3 regions of the Lysinibacillus sp. K60 genome follow, and region 2 is predicted to be linked to each of the others. Evidence: riboswitches for the same ligand, from Rfam matches in the RefSeq annotation. Region 2 holds a riboswitch; each other region holds the start of a gene.

Region 1 (6,684 bases), on a different contig from region 2:
ATTTGTTAGCGGGAATTTTTAGTCCATTAAACGTTTCAGGCTGGATGGATGACAGGCTATATGCATGGTCATTCGCCCATTTTTTCCAATCAAGTAATGTTTCATTAGAAGTCCTAGCTTGTTTGACGGCAGAAACGTTTTCAATAATCTCCTCATTTACAGGGGCAACAGCAGAGACATTTACTACTCCACTTACTGTTATTAAACTTGCCAGTGCAAAACTTAATAAAACCTTATGCTTCCTAGCTTTCCTCATTAATTATCAGCCCTTCACTTTATATTGATACTTAATTATAGGAAGGGGAGTTTAAAATTTAGGAAGAATTTGTTTAAAATTAGTTTAAATTTAGTATGTAAAAAAGAAAAACACCTCCAAGTGATGGAGATGTAGGAATGCTATTTATAGTGATACGTACTTGCTCTTGCATGGTTACGTTGAATTTGGTTAAACCATGCACGATCCTTTTCTTCTTGTTTTAATGTACCAACAATGGAGGAAGAGCAGCTCACGCAAATTTTAGCTTGCGTAATCTGCCCACATCGTTCGCATGGTGCCCCTAAATTAGGGAAAATGGAGTTCTTTAATTTTCCTGCTTTTACCCATTTGTGAAGCAACTCAGATGATACGCCTGTTAAAGCGACAACTTCATCGTTTGTTAGGTAGCGATTATTTTTTCTTAATAAAAAATGATGTAGCTCTGAAAATATATCCTCTTCTCTCACATCAATTTTCCTTTGAAATAGCAACATAGTTAATCATCTCCTCGTCCCACTAATTAATGATTTCATTAATTGTTACAGGTTGTTCGTCATATTTATAATTTTCCCAACGATTGCGTGCAAGCTTGCGATATTTTGTCGAAACATTTCGATCAGCAATTAAGCGTGAAAATCCTTTTTTAGCTTCAGGAATATCACCAAGTCGAAGGCTCAATTCAGCATGTAAAAACTGAATTCTCTCTCCACCTTCTTGATTAGAGGCAAAGGATTTACTATAAAAGTCTCTAGCTGCAAAAAGATAGCGCTTTTCGGATTCTTCGTCCTTTTTTAATCGATAGAGCCAAGCAATTTTTAAAGCGAAATTCGCCATTAAAAGAGATTCTTCCATTGACGCACGGGATACTAAATAGGCGAGCTTAAAACTGATAATGGCATCATCAATTGTACGTTCCTGACAAATATCCATAGGTTTCTGGAGCTCTTTAATGTATAGTTCATCAATGAGTAGCATGAAAGGTCCATATGTCCGTGTCATAGATTTATGGTAGGCATAGCCACAATGTGGACATACGGCAACTTCATATAGCAAAGGGTTTAGGCCATCGTAAACAGGCATGAAATCCGTTTGTTCTTCGATAATTTTATATCGATTAGGGCGAACTTTATATGTTGTAAACTGCTTTTTGCAAAATTTACAATCCACACTACTTTCATAGTAGTAAATGTTAAATGCCATAAGAATCAACTCCTTTGCGTACTCTAAAATTTTATTTCTTTTGTTCTATTTATACATAAGATTTTATCGTTCAATGTATTTAAGTTATTATCTTTTATTTTAACAATTTTGTGTTCTTTGGTATACTCCTTTAGAATTATTAAAATAAAAATATTCAAGGAATTTTTAGTTAAATATTATTATAAATACGCTTGTAATAGTTTTTATCGGTGGTGTAAATGGAAGTTGTATAGTTTGCTTACAGTTTGTCAAAATACTTTCACATATTTCAAGGGAGAAAAATTATAAATTTAATTTAATTGGTTCTAAATAACTATAATGGAGGTGCTCAAAATGAAGTGTAATATCGTGTTTTTTGATGTAGACGGCACATTGATTAATTATGAGGATGGCTGTGTGGAAGAAAGTACAAAACAAGCTATTCAGCTATTGCAAGAAAAGGGAATCCATCTTGTAGCGGCTACTGGAAGACCCTTATCTATGTGCTATGAGTTAAAAGCGCTGGGGATTGAAACCTTTATTACAGCAAATGGAGCCTATGTGAAACATAAGGAACTTGTCATACATAAAACTCCGATTGCCAAAGAAATTGTCCACAATGTACAGGCTTTTGCACAGGAACAGCAGCATAGCCTAACATTTTTTACAGAGCAGCTATCCATGAATAGCATACAAAGTCCAGTAGCTTTAAGAGCGATGCAAGAAACTTTATCTTTACGAGCTTTTCCACTTATAAATGAAAAAATTGTAGATGAAGAGGTTTTCCTCATGTGTTTATATGCGGATGAGCTGGCAGAAAAAAGATATACTAGCCAATTTTCGAATATATTTTTACAGCGTTGGCATCCTTATATAGTGAATGTCTTACAGCAGGATGTTTCGAAGTCTATAGCTATTAAAGCGGTGCTTGATCATTTTAATATTGACCCTAAGAATGCGATTGCCTTTGGGGATGGGGATAATGATATTGATATGTTGGAGTATGTAGGAGTAGGAATTGCTATGGGAAATGGTAGTAAAGCTCTAAAAAGAGCTGCCAATTTTGTTACAAAGAAATCTACGGATGGCGGTATCAATTTTGCTTTACGTCAGCTTCAAGTCATTTAGAGCGCTGAGGTTACACTATATATAGCAGGTAGATTTTAATAAATTTTAGGTGGGATGATTTATGGCACATCACGTGCAGTCTCTAATTGAACATTACGGATACTTTGGGATTATCGTGATTCTAATTGGAGGTATTGTTGGGGTGCCACTTCCTGATGAGGTGTTTCTAACTTATGTAGGCTATAGTGTTTACCGAGAAAGTCTTGAACACATTCCTGCTTTGGTCAGTGCAATGATTGGTGCGGTTGGAGGCATTACCTTAAGCTACTATATTGGTTATCGTTTTGGCTTACCGTTATTGCAGAAATATGGCCCTAGAATTCATATTACAGAGCAAAAAATTGACTTTACGAAAAAGATGTTTACAAAAATAGGACCTACCCTATTATTAATTGGCTATTTTATTCCAGGGGTACGCCATTTGACAGCATATATTGCGGCTATTAATAATTATCCTTATAGAAAGTTTGCGCTTTTTGCCTATATAGGGGCATTTATCTGGACGTTCACATTTATATCATTAGGAAAGATGCTTGGAGAGAAATGGCGATTTGTTGGATACTATTTAACTCATTATAGTATCTATCTTATCCTTTTATTTATTGTAGGGATGCTCATTGCTTACTTTTTATTCAAAAAAAGAAATGGACAAACATAAAAGTCGGTATACGCTATACCGACTTTTATGTTATGGCAAAATAGCAAATGAGCGCACAGGGAAGCCAGATGCTTTTTCTGGCTTAGGTACGATATTGAAGATGATAGCACCTTTCGCAGGTAGCTTGTCTAAATTAGTCATTAGCTCAATTTGATAGGTGTCTTGGTCAAGCACAAAATATTCGCCCTCTAGCTTGCCATTTTTACGAAAATCAGCAGCAGAGTCCGTATCGAATGTTTCATGACCAATTGCGCTTACCTTACGTTTTGTTAGTAAAAACTGTAAAGCTTCTAAACCCCAGCCAGGGATATGGTTATGTCCATCTGCATCCTTATTACTGAAAGCCTCTTTATCTGGCCAGCGCTTACTCCAATCTGTACGTAATGCAACAAATGTTCCTGCTTCAATTTCTCCATGCTTGTCCTCAAAATTAAGAATATCTTCTACACTTAATGTAAAATCATGGTTGCTCGCAGCCTCTTGTGATTTATCAATAACAACAAGGGGGAGAACAAGCTCTTTTAGTTCTAATTCTTCTAAGTAGCGAGTATCTCGCACAAAATGAATGGGTGGGTCGATATGTGTGCCATATTGACCAGGGAACGTGAATTGTTGAGCGAAGAAACCATCCTTATGAGAAAATAATGTTTCAAATTTAGCGTCCTCAAACATAAAAAAATGTGGTGAATTAGGGCCGAAAGTATGTGTTAAGTCAACCCACTGTTTCGATTTTAATAATTCCAATGCTTGCAAAAGTTCATTAGATATCGATTTCCCTGCTTTCTGTAAAAAATAGTGGTAAATAAAAAAGGAGTCCCCTAATAGAAGAGGACTCCTGCTTGAAACAACGGTAGTTCTTCTTCTCATCTTCAAGGCTGATCATTTTGCCAATTGGAATTAGCACCATACTGTTAGCTGGTTGCTGAGACTTCATCGGGCCAATCCCTCCGTCTCTCTTGATAAGAAAAGTAATATAAGAATTTTCAGAAATAACAATACAAACACTTTAGCATAGTTTTTTATAGTTTACAAGTTCACTAGGAATTTTCACCAATTCAAATTTAAGGTGACGCCACAACAATCATTATCAATAAGACGTATTATAAAACTGTCTGGTGTATAGTTTGTTTCAAATTTCACCGTAATGCCTGTTGATGTGATTAATTTTTCAACCTCTGTTTTATTTGAAAGTTGAGCAGCATTCATTAAATCATGTGCGAATTGTTGGGAGCTATCTATTTTATCCGTAAGTAATTGGGCTTGCTGCATCATCGCCTTCATCCGTGATGCTGAAGCTTTTAATTTGTGTGTATCGACAGGTGGAAAAGGATTATTGGTCGGCATTGCTAGGTGTTGCGAAAAGGGTCTAATGGCAAAATGATTAGCGATAGGCGATGTTGGATAATGATAGGGATGCACAAAATACGGATAAGGATTGTAATACAAGGTCATTCCTCCTATCCTATAACTGATAACTTATCTTATGTAGCCAAACGGCTTTCGGTGTTATTAGCAGTGCAATGTTTGTCCTAAACATTTAAAAAGGAAGCTAAAGTAAGCTTCCTTTTAGCCAAGTACATTCAAGACATCATCAATTTTTTTACTATGTGATAAAATGCCATAATTCATCCATGTTAAAAAGTCTACTTCATAGATACAGTTGCTTTTAACGGCAGCTAGGTTTTTCCAAGTAGGAGTTTTTAAAATAGCACGTTCCTCATTTTCATAAATGGAATGTTGTTTATCAAAGGTAATAAATAAATGATCAGCATCTAATTGCAACAATTGAGCAAATGTCAGTTGAACTTTACGTTGATTGTGCGGAATACTCCATACTAGTGAATGTGGCATTAAACCTAAGTCACGATATAAAATGGGGCCCGTATAGCCACATTCAGGGCCCGCGTATAGAGTAATGCCAATGGCTGAAATACGGAGAAATGCCACACTTTGCCCATAAACAGATTTGCTAAGAATTCCTTTTGCTTGTTGTACTTTATCTTCATATTGTAGGATTACGTCTTGCATCAAAGAGGTTTTTCCTGTTAGATCTGCAATTTTAAATAAAGTAGATTGCCAATTCTCTCCGGGGTGTGAGAGGTGGCAGACGGGGGCTACCTCATCTAAATGATGAAAGGATTCCCAACGCTCTATACCAGAATCTAGCATAATTAAAGTTGGCTTATAGTAAAGGAGTCGATCTATTTCTCTATTTTGTACATCGATATCTGGCACTTCCTGTAGACCTAAATAGTCTTGTTTTCCCCATTTTGAATGACTGAATTGAGCAATTGGCGTAATCCCAAGGGCAACAAAGAAATCTTCTAAGAATGGTGCAAATACACGTAGATGGCTGCCTTGATTTCTTCGATATTGTCCTGGAGAGATGCCGACATGTTCTTTAAAACGACGATTGAAATAATACTCATTATTAAATCCGACAGATTGGCTAATTTCAAATACTCGATCATTTGTTGTCATTAATAGTTGCTTAGCTTTTTCAATACGAATGTTAGTTAAATAGTGAAGAGGAATTTGTCCCGTAATATCTTTAAAAATACGCGTATAATTCCATCTTGGTACGTCAGCGAGCTGTGCTAGCTGTTCAACCGTCCACTCCTTTTCATAATGTTTATGTAAATGGTTAATGGATTGTTCAACAGATTGGCGATCATTTTTTTGCATCTGCTTGGGTATGGTTTGATGTAAGAGCAATAACATCAGTTCTTGAAAGTGCACATGCTGTTCAAAAATCGTGTGTTCATCCTCCGCTAACCGGTTCTGATAGATGACTTCTAGCAGTCTATGACATTGTGAAAAGGGGAGAAGATGTCGTTCGCTGATACTTGTAAAATGGCTATGTGAATTCTGACTATTACTGAGATTGACAATGTTGAATTGTAATTGATAAAAACAAAGGTGCTCACTTTGAATGTGGATACTAACCGTGTTATTTGGCGGTATCAATATGCACTTTTCTTCACTAAAATGAATGGTGTCATGATCTATTTCTAGCTTTCCGCTACCATTCATTACGATGAAAAGTGTATAGAAATCACTACTAATCAATAACTTTTTTGATGATTGAATTGCATAAGAGATATTTTGTAACGTATAAACATGTGTTAAGTTACCCATTGATAATTCACCCCTTTTTGTTGAATTGGCATAACAACACAAAGAAAGCCCTCATTAAGAGCGTTCTTCATGTTGTTGAAAAAGATCATATGACTAGTAGAAAAAGCCCATTTAGCAAGGCAAGGGGTTGATTTCCGCTCCTCCAGCGTCCTTTCCAGGGGGCGTCCGATGAGCCGCTTCACTCACTTACGTTCGCTCCAGGGTCTCATCTGTGACGCTAAATCCCCTTGGAGTGACGCTGGCTCCACTCCAATCAACTATGCTGCTAACGTGTCTTTTCTTCTTTCGTACTAGCAGTAGGGAACAAAAAAGTCTATTAAAGAGA
Region 2 (6,684 bases):
AGCTGTCCAGGCGTTTGTGAAAACTTAGCTGGGAAGCCCAATGTTCTCATCGGTCCAGCAATCGGGTGCTCATAGGACAGTACCATGTCACGCTCTAGTATATGAGGGTCATTTAATGTTTGGTCATAGGAATAGATTGGACTAGATGGTACACCGTGCTTATCCAATAGTTCGAGCCAGTAGATAGCCTTATGCTTGATTAGCTCGCTTTCAATTTCTGCTTCCAGCTCCCTCACATGTTGGGCACGTGAATAGTTGGTAGCAAAGAGAGGATTGTCTAACCAATCAGGTCGATTGACAACTTTTACGGCAAAAATTTCCCATAGCTTTTGATTGCCAGCACCTACTAGGATATAGTCATCCTGTGTTTTGAAACCTTGATAGGGCGCTGACACACGATGGGCGGTTCCAGTTCGCTCAGGTAACTCACCCTTTCCGAAGTAAGCAGCGGCCTCCCAAACAGTCCACGCAAGACCTGACTCCACTAAGGACACATCAATATATTGACCTTCGCCACTACGAAGCTTATAAATATAGGCCATTAAAATGGATTGTAAGGCTGTTTGTGCAGCAGCAATATCATTCACCGCAAAGCCAACTTTTACAGGTCGGCCATCTGCTTCACCTGTCATATGCATTAAGCCACTCAGACCCTGAGCCATAATATCATAGCCACCCTTTTGACTATATGGACCTGTTTGACCATAACCAGAAATAGAGCAGTAAATTAGGCCTGGATTGATGGCTTTTAATGTATCATAATCGATACCAAGCTTTTTCGTGACACCTGGTCGATAATTTTCCACAAGTACATCAACAGATTGAATCAATTCTTTAAATAAAGCCAGTCCCTCAGTAGTTTTTAAATTGATGCAGACACCTTTTTTATTACGATTAACCATCATATACATATGACTTTCTTCATTAACGAATGGACCCATTGTACGGGTATCGTCTCCATTTGGGTATTTTTCAATTTTGATAACTTCTGCACCCATATCTGCTAATACCATGGTGCAATAGGGACCAGCTAAGACTTGTGATAAATCGACAACCTTTAATCCTTGTAATGCTTGTTTCATTTACCCTCAGTCCCATCCTGTTTGACTAATGTGATGTTGCGTAATCCTTTGACAGAGGTGGCACCGGCTAATGCGATAGAAACCTTTAATTCATCATAAAGATTGGTCATCACCTTTTCGACGCCTTGTTGTCCTTCAAGGGCTAGTCCATAGACGAAAGGACGTCCTATTGCAACGGCATCCGCTCCTAAAGAAAGTGCTTTTAAGGCATCCATGCCACGATATACACCACTATCTAATATAATAGGAATTTGTCCATTCACAACTTTCGCAATAGCGGGAAGGGCCTCCAGTGAACCAATCACGCCATCTAATTGACGGCCACCATGGTTTGATACAATAATGCCATTAATACCATTGTCAATAGCTAGCTTTGCATCTTCAGGATGTAAAATTCCCTTCAATAATATAGGAAGATTTGTACGTTTTTTTAACTCTCGAACATGCTCCCAATTAAGTTTTGGGTGGAAGACATTTTGCAAGACACCTTGTACATAGGACTCGAATGAATCATCAGGTAAAGAGGCTGTAAAAACGGGATCATTCATATAATTTCCTCTTGCATAGCCTAACTTCAATGGTGAAAACTGATTGCGTACATCTTCTTCACGCCAGCCAAGCATTACGGTGTCGACAGTTAAAACGATCGCTTCAAATCCAGCTTCCTCCGCACGTGCAGCCATACTAAAAGCAATTTCTTCATTAGTAGACCAATATAATTGAAACCATTTTGTTGCAGAAGGCGCAGCTTGAGCAACTTCTTCAAGAGCAAAAGTGGAAACAGTGCTTTGTATATAAGGGATATTTAAAAACTGGGCAGCACGTGCAACGGCAAGTTCTCCTTCATCGTGAACCATTCCGTTCATGCCCACAGGAGCAAAAAGCAAAGGAGTTGGATATGTTTTACCAAACAAATGAACGGATGTATCAACGTTTGACACATCATTTAAAAAACGGGGAACAATGGAATACTTCTCAAAAGCTGCTCGATTATTGCGCAGTGTTTGTTCACCGCCAGCACCTGAACGGATATAGCCATAAGGTCCAGCTTCGATTTTTTCCGCTACGGCCTTTTCTAAATCTGCAAAGCAAATGGGGAAGGGGGCTTGTGCAGTTATATTTTTTAAGAGTAGATCGCCATCAGTTATGTTTGTCATCGTTACAACCTCACTTATTTATTGAAAATAGGCTTTCTTTTATTTAAAAAGGCTTGAATACCTTCGTTATAATCGTCTGAATTAAATGAATCCAAAACTAACTGTGCCAACACATCGTTTTCTTCATTTTCACCATCAACAATTGCCTGGATAACTTTTTTGATGCCAGTGTTTGCAATGGATGATTTACTTAATAAATGTTCAGCGAATTGCAATGTCGCCTCATCAATATCCTCTGGTTCGTGGAGGGCCGTGATTAAACCAATATTTTTTCCTTCTTCAGCTGTAAAAATAGTAGCTGTGTACAAAATTTCCTTTGCCTTAGCGACACCAACAATATTGATGAGACGTTTTGTGCTTTCTAAATTATAGACAATACCTATGTTTGCAGCGGTGATGCCTAGCTTACTCTTAGGTGTTGCTATTCTAAAGTCACAAGCGTTTGCTAACTCTAAGCCACCACCAATTGCTAAGCCCTGAATCATAGCAATTGTCGGGTGTGGAAATTTATAGAGAGCATCGATCGCCTTTAGAGCCAATTCATTATAGGCTTTGGCATTGTCTGTAGCATAACGAACATCTAAAAACTCGGTAATATCTGCACCGGAAGAAAAGGCTACTTCATTGACACCGCGAACAATTAAAAGTTTGATGGAAGAATCTACACTGAGCAGCTCTAGTTGGTCTACTATGGCTTGAAACATTGCCCTTGATAAAGAATTCCGTTTTTCCGGGCGATTTAATACTAACGTTGCAATATAGCCATTTTTCTCTACATAAATTTCGTTTGTCATCTTCATTCTCCTATTAGTCTTTTTTCAACTTCGCGGCGAAGCGGTTACCGATGGATTGAATGCTCTGCACAAGGATGATTAAGATAAAGACAGTTGCATACATCACATCAACCTCATAGCGTAAATGACCATAACGATAGGCAAGGTCACCTAAACCGCCAGCACCAACCATTCCTGCCATTGCTGTTGCACCAATTAATCCTATTGTGGCAATCGTTAAGCCTAATATAATAGATGGTCGAGCTTCACGTAATAGGACATGCCAAATGATATGGCGACGTTTAATACCCATGGCTGTGTAGGCTTCTACTACTCCTGAATCCACTTCTAATAGCGCAGATTCCATCAGTCGTGCAATATAAGGAGCTGTGTAAACAACTAGCGGAACGATTACACCTTTAACACCAATTGTTGTACCTACAATTAACTTGGTAAAAGGTAAGATGAAGAATAATAAAATGATAAATGGAACAGAGCGAACAATATTGATAAATAGATTAAAAAACTGATAGAAAAATTTATTTTCAAAGGATTGTCCTGGTCGTGTTAAAACGATTAATAGCCCTAATGGAATACCAATCAGAATGGAGAACAACAATGAAATTCCGACCATTTGAAATGTTTCGATAATTGCTTTGCCAATTACATCTGACCAATCTGTAAAGAAACTTTGGATACTACTCATTGAACGCACCTCCTAATTCTTCCACTGCCACGCCATTTTCTGAAAAATACGTTAACGCCTTTTGGACAATCTGCGTTTCGCCATGTAAATGCACCACAATATTGCCGACAATACCGTTTTTTAATTCAATAATATTAGCTGTTAAAATATTTGGTTGCACATCGTATACCTTAGTGACTTCTGCTAATAATGGCTTACCAGTACTTTCACCAAGGAATGTTAAACGGATTACACTTCCTGAAACATTTAATTGCTCAATAAGAGAGGGGGATAAATTACGTTGTGAAATTGTATTTAAAAACTTTCGCGTTGTAGGGTGCTTCGGTTTCGCAAAAAGTTCAATCGCTGTGCCAAATTCCACAACTTTCCCTGATTCTAGAACAGAAACCTCATCACAAATTTTTTGAATTACATTCATTTCATGTGTGATGAGCAGAATCGTAATGCCTAATTCACGATTAATTTTTAACAACAATTCAAGAATGGCTTCCGTTGTCTCAGGATCAAGTGCACTTGTTGCTTCGTCACTAAGTAAAATCTCTGGTTCCTGTGCTAAGGCACGTGCAATAGCCACACGCTGTTTTTGACCACCTGAAAGTTGATTTGGGTAACTATCTAGTTTATCTGTTAAACCGACAATTTCAGCATACTTAGCTACTCGTTTTTTTACTTCTGCCTCTTTATAGCCTAGAAGCTTTAAGGGAACTGCAATATTATTGTAAACTGTTGCTGTTTTTAATAGATTAAAGTGCTGGAAGATCATCCCGATTTTTTGGCGTGTTTGACGTAATTCTTGAAGAGAAAGGGTCGTAATGTCTACATTGTCTATCACTACTTTTCCTGCTGTAGGACGTTCGAGTAGATTAACGCAACGAATGAGTGTACTTTTACCAGCACCACTATAGCCGATTACACCATGAATTTGTCCCTTTTTTACGTGAAGATTGATGCCATCCACAGCTTTTATGATGCCTTTTTTCGACTTGAATTCTTTTGAGATATTTTGTAATTGAATCATGCGACTGTTTGCTCCTTTCTCCACCTTCTAAAAAGCAAGAATCTGCTCGTTTTCCTATAGAGGAATTTCGACAGATTCTTCGGCTTTATAGAAGCTTCCTGAATGTATTACCAACTAGGGATTACTGAACCTTTGAATTCTTCTTCGATGAATTGACGTACTTCATCAGATTGGTAAGCCTCAACGAACTTTTTAATTGTTGGATCATTTTCATTTTCAGCACGTACAACAATATAGTTCACGTATGGAGAATCAGTAGATTCCAATAAAATAGAGTCATCTTTAGGGTTAATACCAGCTTCTAATGCAAAGTTTGTATTAATAGCTGCTACGTCTACTTCACTAAGTTGTTTAGGAATTTGAGCTGCCTCTAATTCAATGAATTTTAAATTCTTTTTGTTTTCTTCTACATCACGAATCGAGGCTGTTAAGTCTGCGCCATCTTTTAACTGAATATAGCCAGCTTCCTGTAAAACAAAGAGGGCACGCGCTCCATTCGTTGGGTCATTTGGTAAGCCAAACGTTGCACCGTCAGGAATGTCATCAAAGGATTTATATTTTTCAGAGTAGATACCCATTGGATTTAAAATCGTTTTGCCCACTGGTACTAAATCTGTATCATGATCTTTATTAAATGTATCCAGGAAAGGCTCGTGTTGATAGCTGTTCGCATCAAGATCACCTTCAGCTAAGGATGTATTAGGTAAAACATAGTCAGAAAATGATTTTAGCTCTACTTCTAGCCCGTTTTCTTTTGCTACTTTAGCGGCTACTTCTGCAATTTGTTCGTGTGGACCAGAAGTGACGCCTACAACGATTTTCTTTTCATCAATTCCTTCAGCTTGGCTTTTACTATCTTCTTTAGAGCCACAGCCTGCTAAAGCTGCTACTAATGTTAGACTTGCTAAACCTACTAAAAATTTATTTTTCTTTTTCATGAAAATACCTCCAAGATTGTTTTTATCGGTTTTTTGAAAATAAAAAAACTCTCTTACAAATTAAGAGAGGCTCATGAAAAGATGTCCTCTCTTATCTATCAAACGAAGTTCGTTTGCAGGATTTAGCACCTTCCTTTAAAAAAGGAGGTTGCCGAGCTTCATAGGGCCAGTCCCTCAGCTACTCTTGATAAGAGATTTATAATATTTTTTTGTAATTCCGATAGAACTAATATAATTTATAGGGTATAGTAAGTCAATAAATAATTTTTAAATTTTTTATATAATTATAATATTTCGACGCAAAAGAGGGATAACAATGTCTGTAAGAGTTAATTATGGTATAGGTTCATTTGGTAAGGTTATTAGTGCTCGTTTTCTAACGGGAACAGATATCATTGAAGGGATTGAAGCGCTTTGCGAAGAGAATAATATAGAGTCAGCCACAATTGTAAGCTGTATTGGCAGCTTTCAAAAAAGTAGCTTTGTTTATTTAGTGCCAGATGCAACAGCTCAAATTCAAGTTCGTTTTAGTGATGTGATGGAAAAAGAGGGACCATTAGAATTTATTCAAGGTTCAGGTGTGGTGTGTAAACGAGATGGGGGATATGAGACACATTTCCATGGCTCTATGAGCGATCAATGGGGTGTTGTATCGGGTGGGCATTTAATAAAAGGGGGAAACCCTGTTATTACTGCTGACATCGTGTTGGCAGAGGTACAAGGTATTCAACATATTCGAAAATGGGATGATGAAACAGGTCATGCTCAATTTTATCCATTAGAAAATGATTTAGGGCAACCAAGGAAAATTGAAAAATATTAATGATCCTGTAGCTAGGGATAGCTACAGGATACGCCCTCATCATTATCTATTAAACAATTGTAATTGCTCGATTCTATGGATTGCTTCACGTAAGCGCTCCTCACTAACTAGCAACCCTACGCGTACATAGCCTTCACCATATTGACCGAAGCCATTACCTGCTGCTACAGCGATATCAGCTTTTTCG
Region 3 (6,684 bases), on a different contig from region 2:
TGTCTACTGAAATTACCCAATCCACTACAAAGGTGAAAGGGTCATTTAAAAACGGGAAACCGAAAATCGATGTTCATATTAATGTAGAGCAGAATGTTGGAGAGGTCGAATGTGATATCGATCTTACCAAAAATAAATCGATTGATTACGTTAACAAAAAAACAGCCCAGGGAATTGATGAACGCATAGAAAAAACAGTAGAGAAAATTCAACAGCAATATGAAGTAGATGTTTTTGGATTTGGGGATGCCCTACATCGGGCAGATCCTAAGCAGTGGAAAAAAATCAAGGATGATTGGACTTCCATTTTTCCAGATTTAGCAGTGGTAGTTCATGTAAAGGTAACTACCCAAGGTTCAGGTACGATGCAAAATTCATTATTAAACAAGCCAAAGGAGGAATAAATGCAATGGTACTAGCCGTAGCTATCTTGATCATCGCGATAATCATTGCGCTTATTTTTATTCCAAAGCTAAAAAAGCAACAGGATAGAAAAGCCATGATTGTATTCTCCTTTTTGCTTCTTATTGGAACGGCTTTAAATATGGGGATTGCCCTGAAAATCCATATTCCTAGCCCATTAGATTTGATTACCTTTATCTTCACACCAATTAGGGATTACATTGTGTCATTCACAAAATAGAAAGATGGACTGAGAAACGGAGGGTAGCTTGATGGAAAAAGAGATAATTAGTTCAAGACAGTTTACAATCGTTACCTTCCTCTATTCTATCGGTACAGCGATTTTAATTATCCCTTCGAGTATTACTGGTGCCGCTAAGCAAGATGCTTGGATAGCAGCAAGCATTGGTGTTCTCCTTAGTTTACTGGTACTAAAATTATTTTTAACACTGGCCAATCAAACACCATCTCTAAACTTTATCGAGGCTAATGAAAAAATTCTTGGGCGTTTTTTTGGGAAAATCACAGCAATTTGTTTCCTGATTATGACCTTTCTTTCGGCTGGAGAATTACTCTATTTTATAGGTATTTTCATGAAAACGGAAGTAATGCCAGAGACACCGACATTAGCATTTGCCCTACTGTTCAGTATCATTATTATGTATGCCGCTTATTTAGGAATTGAGACCTTTGCCCGTTCGGCAGAAATCCTCTTCCCATTGTTTATCTTTATTTTTATTTTTTTCGTCCTTAGTATTACCCCTCAAATTACATTTGAGAATATTCAGCCTCTACTAGAAGCAACCAAAACATCTATGTTTTATAGTATTGCACGCTTTATGAGTATCTTTTCCTTTCCATTACTTGTATTAATGATGCTCTATCCTACTGGTGTCAATGTACAGCCGTCTGCACAGAAAGGGCTATATATTGGGGCAATCTTTGGTGGAATCGTCTTAGTTACGTTGATTGTCCTATCGATTCTTGTATTAGGTCCTGAAAACACAGCATCAAGGACTTTTCCTAGCTATGCCTTAGCACAAAGAATATCTATAGGAAATTTTTTACAGCGTATAGAGATCATTATGGCATTTATGTGGATTTCGTCTATTTATATTCGTACATTTATGTATTTCTATACGACCGTTGTTGGCCTCGCACAAATTTTAAAGATCAAGGATCATCGCCCACTCATTATACCGATGGGGATAATTGTTATTGGACTTTCTCAAATTGTTCATCCAGATATTGTGCATTCTACTAATTATAATAATGAAATTTGGCCAATCTTTTCCTTTATTTTCACCATTTTATTACCCATACTATTGCTGATTGTGGTAGTTATTCGAAATCGTAAATCCAAAGCTCAAAAAAACGAAACACCTCAGCAGGAAACAGAAAATGACAATCAAAAAGTCTAATTTCTTTTAAAGCTAGAAAAGAAATTAGACTTTTTATTAATTAAATATGATATTCGATTTCATCTACAAAATCCCATTCATATGGTGTTTCTTGGTAAACATAGTAGTTCAACCAGTTAGAGAATAATAGATGCGTATGGGCACGCCATGTATTCATCGGCACTTGTGTCGGATCGTCATTCGGGAAGTAGTTTACAGGAACAGCGATATCTATGCCCTTCGCCACATCGCGACTGTATTCATCGGCTAGCGTTGTCGCATCATACTCTAGATGCCCCGTAATCATAATATTTTTATTATCTTTTGATTGTACAATAAATACCCCTGCATCCTCTGAATAGGATAATAATCGTAGATCTGGATGATTGCGAACCTCGTCAATCGAAACAGATGTATAGCGTGAGTGGGGCGCAGTAAATAAATCACTAAAGCCACGTACCAAATCTACAGTTAAATCTGTAATCACATGGGAATAGACACCTGAGCATTTAGCAGAAAGCTCGACCTTCCCAATGCCATAATGATGATACAATGCAGCCTGTGCCCCCCAACATATATGTAGCACGGATGTCACATTCTTTTTAGACCAATCCATAATTTCTGAAATTTCCTGCCAATAGTTGACCTCTTCAAAAGCCATTTTTTCTACTGGCGCACCAGTTATAATCATACCATCATAGCGGCGGTGTCGAATCTGATTGAACGTTGTGTAAAAAAGCTGCAAATGGGATTTACTCACATTTTTAGACTCGTGTGTGGCTGTATTCAAAAAGGTAATATTCACCTGTAATGGTGTATTCCCCAATAAACGTAATAATTGGAGCTCTGTTTTTTCTTTTTCAGGCATTAAATTTAATATTAATATATTTAATGGACGGATTTGCTGTGTTTTCGCACGATCTTCTTCCATGACGAAGATTTTTTCCTCACGTAAATGTTCTCCAGCTGGTAAATTTTTCGGAATATTAATTGGCATCTTGCTTTCCCCTCTCTATAATCACTCTCTTTTAGCAAACCTTGCTTGCATAGGATGCAACGAAATTAAAAAATCCTCCTCATTCCATACGAGATAGAATGAGAAGGATTTTTTTCACGTCCACTCTTATCTCTCAAAGGAAAAAATCCTTTGCTGGAATTAGCACCTTTCTAACAATTGTTAGAGGTTGCTGAAGCGTCATCGGGCCAAATCCCTCAGCTTCTCTTGATAAGATTATTTAATTATCTTGAATTGTAACACGAACTAGTTAGAATATCAATAATTCATAGAATATTTTGTGATTCATGTGCATGTTCCTTGCTCAATTGATGTACACTAAGCTTGCTATATGTGGTGTTTCTGCATTTAAAATTTATGGTAAACATGCCGTAATTATGTTACCATATACTTTTAGTAAGAGAGAGGAACGTGAATAGTTTGATTAAAATTGAATTTCCAAAACCAGATCTAGTAATCCGTCAACGTGAACAAGATTTAAAACCAGGTGATGTGCCAATCACACCTTACTTCGGTTTTATTGACTTCCATAAAATCACACGTGATAAAGGCGGCATTTTCTTATTCTATAATGACAAGAATGAGCTATTATTTGTTGGGAAAGCACGTAAAATTCGTCAACGTATTAAAAAACATTTCGAGGATAATGTATCTCCGATGAAAAACCATCGTGATGAAGTGTTCAAAATTGAAGTCTATGAAGTAGAAGATCCAATGGAACGTGAAATTTACGAAACATACGCGATTAATACTTTCCGCTCTAAATATAACGTAGACAAAGTCTTTTATTAGACATCTCATAAAGAAACCGAAATCTCATCTAAAGATTTCGGTTTCTTTTATCACATAATGGTCATACGATCAATGGGCGTACTCTGACCGTTTATTCGCAAATCAATGGTATCAAGCTCAGGATTCTTGACGGTGATTTGAAAAACATAGGGCTGAGCCTCTTTCTTTTGCTCGCTGCCTTCTTCTAACTGGATGATAAGCCTATTTCCCTCAGCTGTAATACTTGCCAATACATTCCCTTTTGAATAATAAACAAGATAATATGGAGCATCATTTTCATGTAATAGTTGTATTCTGTCATTAGAAACAATATTTTTTTGGACATTATCTGGGACAACCGTTAGCTCATGAATCGTTGGTGGATTGGTTGGTGGTGTAGCATTACAGGCTCCTAGCATGAGTAAGCTCATTAAACCTAGCAACACGAATTTTTTCAAGTTACTCCCCTTCCCTTATAAGACTATTCTAAGAAAAAAGCTTTCCGCTCCTTAGCAATCCAGTCTTCTAACTCCTGATCATCCCGTTTTACTAACCGATTAATGAGTACATCATGCCATATATAATCCTCTAACAAATAAATGTGAACGGAATCATTGGTGATAAAGGCCGTCTCTTGGGTAGATGGAGAATGACCATAAATCATTTCCTGACCATCTACCGATAAGATAAACCAATGCGGTGTCGACGCTTTTTTTGTATAATGTGTGGCTCTATGCTGGTCAATTGAGGCTAGATGCTCTCCTACATATAACGTAATGCCATGAACAGGAACATGCAGCGCCACCTCTTGCAAATCTTCACGTAAGACCTCATACATATCTTCCCACATCGACAGCATCACTTTTTTCTTCGCCTTCTTTAGAAGTGACTGACAATAATTGATAATAGATTCCCTGCCCTTCAGCATGACCACTTTAGGCTCAGCTTCCTGCACTTTTTCCTCTAATTTCTCTAGCTTCCCGCTTATAGACGTAAAATTCGACTCCCAGCGCTGTTGCATTTGCTGTAAGAACACAGACACAGGCATTGCCGAATAGGTCGTTTGTTCTGCGGTCTCTTCTTTTAACACGATGCCCTTTTCTACAAGGATATTTAAAATATCATACACTCTTGCACGTGGTATGCCAGAATTTTTACTAACCTGATAGGCACTGACATGACTTTGCTGAACAAGTGCCGTATAGGCCTTCGCTTCATATTCTGTAAAACCCATTTCTTTCAGCTGGGTGATTAATTCCTCCATGTAATCCCTCCATTATCTTTATTATAGGCTACCTTTGTGAAGATTTGCCAATGAAAAAATGGGGTTTACAGCGTAAATAAAATTAGTTACTATTTCAGTAGTAACTAATTCTAAAGAGGTGTCATATGTTGTTTGAAATCGATTTACATATTCTCATACTATTAATTTCATTTGGATTTCTGGCGGCTTTTGTTGACTCAGTAGTGGGAGGGGGCGGTTTAATTTCACTACCAGCCTTACTATTTGTAGGGCTTAATCCAGCCGCTGCTGTTGCCACAAATAAACTAGCAGGAGCTATGGGCTCGCTCACTTCCTCTATTTCTTTCTATCGTTCTGGCCAGCTGGACATTCGCTCTGTCCTCAAATATTTTCCGCTAGCATTTATCGGATCATTATGTGGTGCATGGACTGTACATCTAATCAATCCAGCATTACTAAAGCCATTGATGCTTGTTATGCTGGCGGCTGTTGGGATATATACGATCTTTAAAAAGGATTGGGGTGCCGTCGCTACCGTAAAAAATCTATCTAAAAAACATTTGTTTTTATTTATGCTGCTATTATTTGCTATTGGTTTTTATGATGGATTTCTTGGTCCTGGGACAGGGTCCTTTTTAATCTTTAGCTTCTTACTGGTAGGCTTTGATTTTTTAAAGGCGGCTGGTAATGCGAAGTTTTTAAATTTGGCGAGTAATGTGGCTGGTGTTTGTATGTTTGCTTACTTAGGTCAAATTCATTATGTTTATGGTCTAGTCATGGGCATTGCGCAAATTGGTGGGGCTATGCTTGGCTCACGCATGGCAATCAAAAAAGGAAGTGGCTTTGTCCGCACGCTATTTATTGTCGTTACAATGACATTACTTGCGAAAAATGCCTATGATTTTATGATGCATTAAAAGAAACGCCACAGAATTTGAAATCTGTGGCGTTTTGGCGTTAAATCATAAGCTTTTCGTTTTTAAATTTATGACTAGTGGACAAACTGACAAGCACAAAAATAAAGAAGGATGCGACAATTGGTATCGTGACTGTATGCATACCAAAGACAGAAGGATAAAACCGATCAATCATAATGTACAACAACATGCCTGTAATCATCGACGCAATCGCTCCGTATTTATTGGCTTTTTTCCAATACAATCCTAAAACGACTGTCCAAATAAAGACAGCCTCTAGTCCACCAAAGGCAAATAAGTTCAACCACACTAATAAATCAGGTGGATTGAGTGCAAAGATGACAACCGCTAGGCCTATGACTGTTGTTACAATAAAGCTTGCACGCTTAATCTCTGCATCACTAGCTTTCGGCTTCATATAATTTAAATAGATGTCTTTGACAACTGTAGAGCTGACAAGCATTAGTAAAGCATTAACCGTAGACATTGTCGCAGCCATTGGTGCAGCTAAAACGATTCCTGCTAAAAATGGCGGTAATACCTTCAATGTCAGGAGCGGCATGACTTTATCACCAATTTCAATGCCAGGTATGACAGGTCGGGCTAACACACCAATTAAATGCATGCCAAACATGATTGTCCCTATGGCAATCGTGCCAATAAGAATCGCTTGATGCATACTTTTGGAATCCTTATAGCTCATCGCACGGACCGCAATTTGCGGAAGTCCTACAACCCCTACACCGATGAGAATCCAAAATGTCGAGACATACAAAGGTGTTAAATCTCCTTGTGCGCCAAATGGTGACACAAAGTCAGGATTTTCAGCAACCAGTGAGGCCATTATATTGTCGATGCCTCCACCTGCCACAATCGTGCCGATTAATAAAATAATTGTACCAATCACCATAATGGAACCTTGGACCGTATCTGTTA

Evidence for each region. Region 2 has a riboswitch for S-adenosylmethionine ahead of HCH28_RS00655 (MetQ/NlpA family ABC transporter substrate-binding protein). Riboswitches for the same ligand answer to the same signal wherever they lie in the genome.
Region 1: another riboswitch for S-adenosylmethionine. It lies ahead of HCH28_RS15095 (cyclase family protein); the one in region 2 lies ahead of HCH28_RS00655 (MetQ/NlpA family ABC transporter substrate-binding protein).
Region 3: another riboswitch for S-adenosylmethionine. It lies ahead of metA (homoserine O-acetyltransferase MetA); the one in region 2 lies ahead of HCH28_RS00655 (MetQ/NlpA family ABC transporter substrate-binding protein).

What each region holds. Positions count from the first base shown of each region.
Region 1 covers NZ_JAASJR010000006.1:209,046-215,729, reverse strand. The annotation lists gene HCH28_RS15120 (erythromycin esterase family protein) at 1-256, opposite strand, end outside; gene HCH28_RS15115 (hypothetical protein) at 397-750, opposite strand; gene HCH28_RS15110 (DUF2225 domain-containing protein) at 773-1,456, opposite strand; gene HCH28_RS15105 (Cof-type HAD-IIB family hydrolase) at 1,790-2,563, shown strand; gene HCH28_RS15100 (DedA family protein) at 2,625-3,221, shown strand; gene HCH28_RS15095 (cyclase family protein) at 3,252-3,989, opposite strand; SAM riboswitch class I at 4,082-4,187, opposite strand; gene HCH28_RS15090 (YuzC family spore coat inner layer protein) at 4,269-4,673, opposite strand; gene HCH28_RS15085 (helix-turn-helix domain-containing protein) at 4,788-6,359, opposite strand.
Region 2 covers NZ_JAASJR010000001.1:139,975-146,658, forward strand. The annotation lists gene HCH28_RS00630 (CaiB/BaiF CoA transferase family protein) at 1-1,082, opposite strand, end outside; gene HCH28_RS00635 (alpha-hydroxy acid oxidase) at 1,079-2,239, opposite strand; gene HCH28_RS00640 (enoyl-CoA hydratase/isomerase family protein) at 2,254-3,033, opposite strand; gene HCH28_RS00645 (methionine ABC transporter permease) at 3,047-3,718, opposite strand; gene HCH28_RS00650 (methionine ABC transporter ATP-binding protein) at 3,711-4,736, opposite strand; gene HCH28_RS00655 (MetQ/NlpA family ABC transporter substrate-binding protein) at 4,844-5,674, opposite strand; SAM riboswitch class I at 5,763-5,868, opposite strand; gene HCH28_RS00660 (PPC domain-containing DNA-binding protein) at 5,991-6,497, shown strand; gene HCH28_RS00665 (pyridoxal phosphate-dependent aminotransferase) at 6,540-6,684, opposite strand, start outside.
Region 3 covers NZ_JAASJR010000012.1:20,908-27,591, forward strand. The annotation lists gene HCH28_RS20545 (Ger(x)C family spore germination protein) at 1-404, shown strand, start outside; gene HCH28_RS20550 (hypothetical protein) at 410-643, shown strand; gene HCH28_RS20555 (GerAB/ArcD/ProY family transporter) at 675-1,823, shown strand; gene metA (homoserine O-acetyltransferase MetA) at 1,864-2,799, opposite strand; SAM riboswitch class I at 2,923-3,034, opposite strand; gene HCH28_RS20565 (nucleotide excision repair endonuclease) at 3,238-3,609, shown strand; gene HCH28_RS20570 (hypothetical protein) at 3,660-4,046, opposite strand; gene HCH28_RS20575 (TrmB family transcriptional regulator) at 4,070-4,852, opposite strand; gene HCH28_RS20580 (TSUP family transporter) at 4,978-5,748, shown strand; gene panF (sodium/pantothenate symporter) at 5,789-6,684, opposite strand, start outside.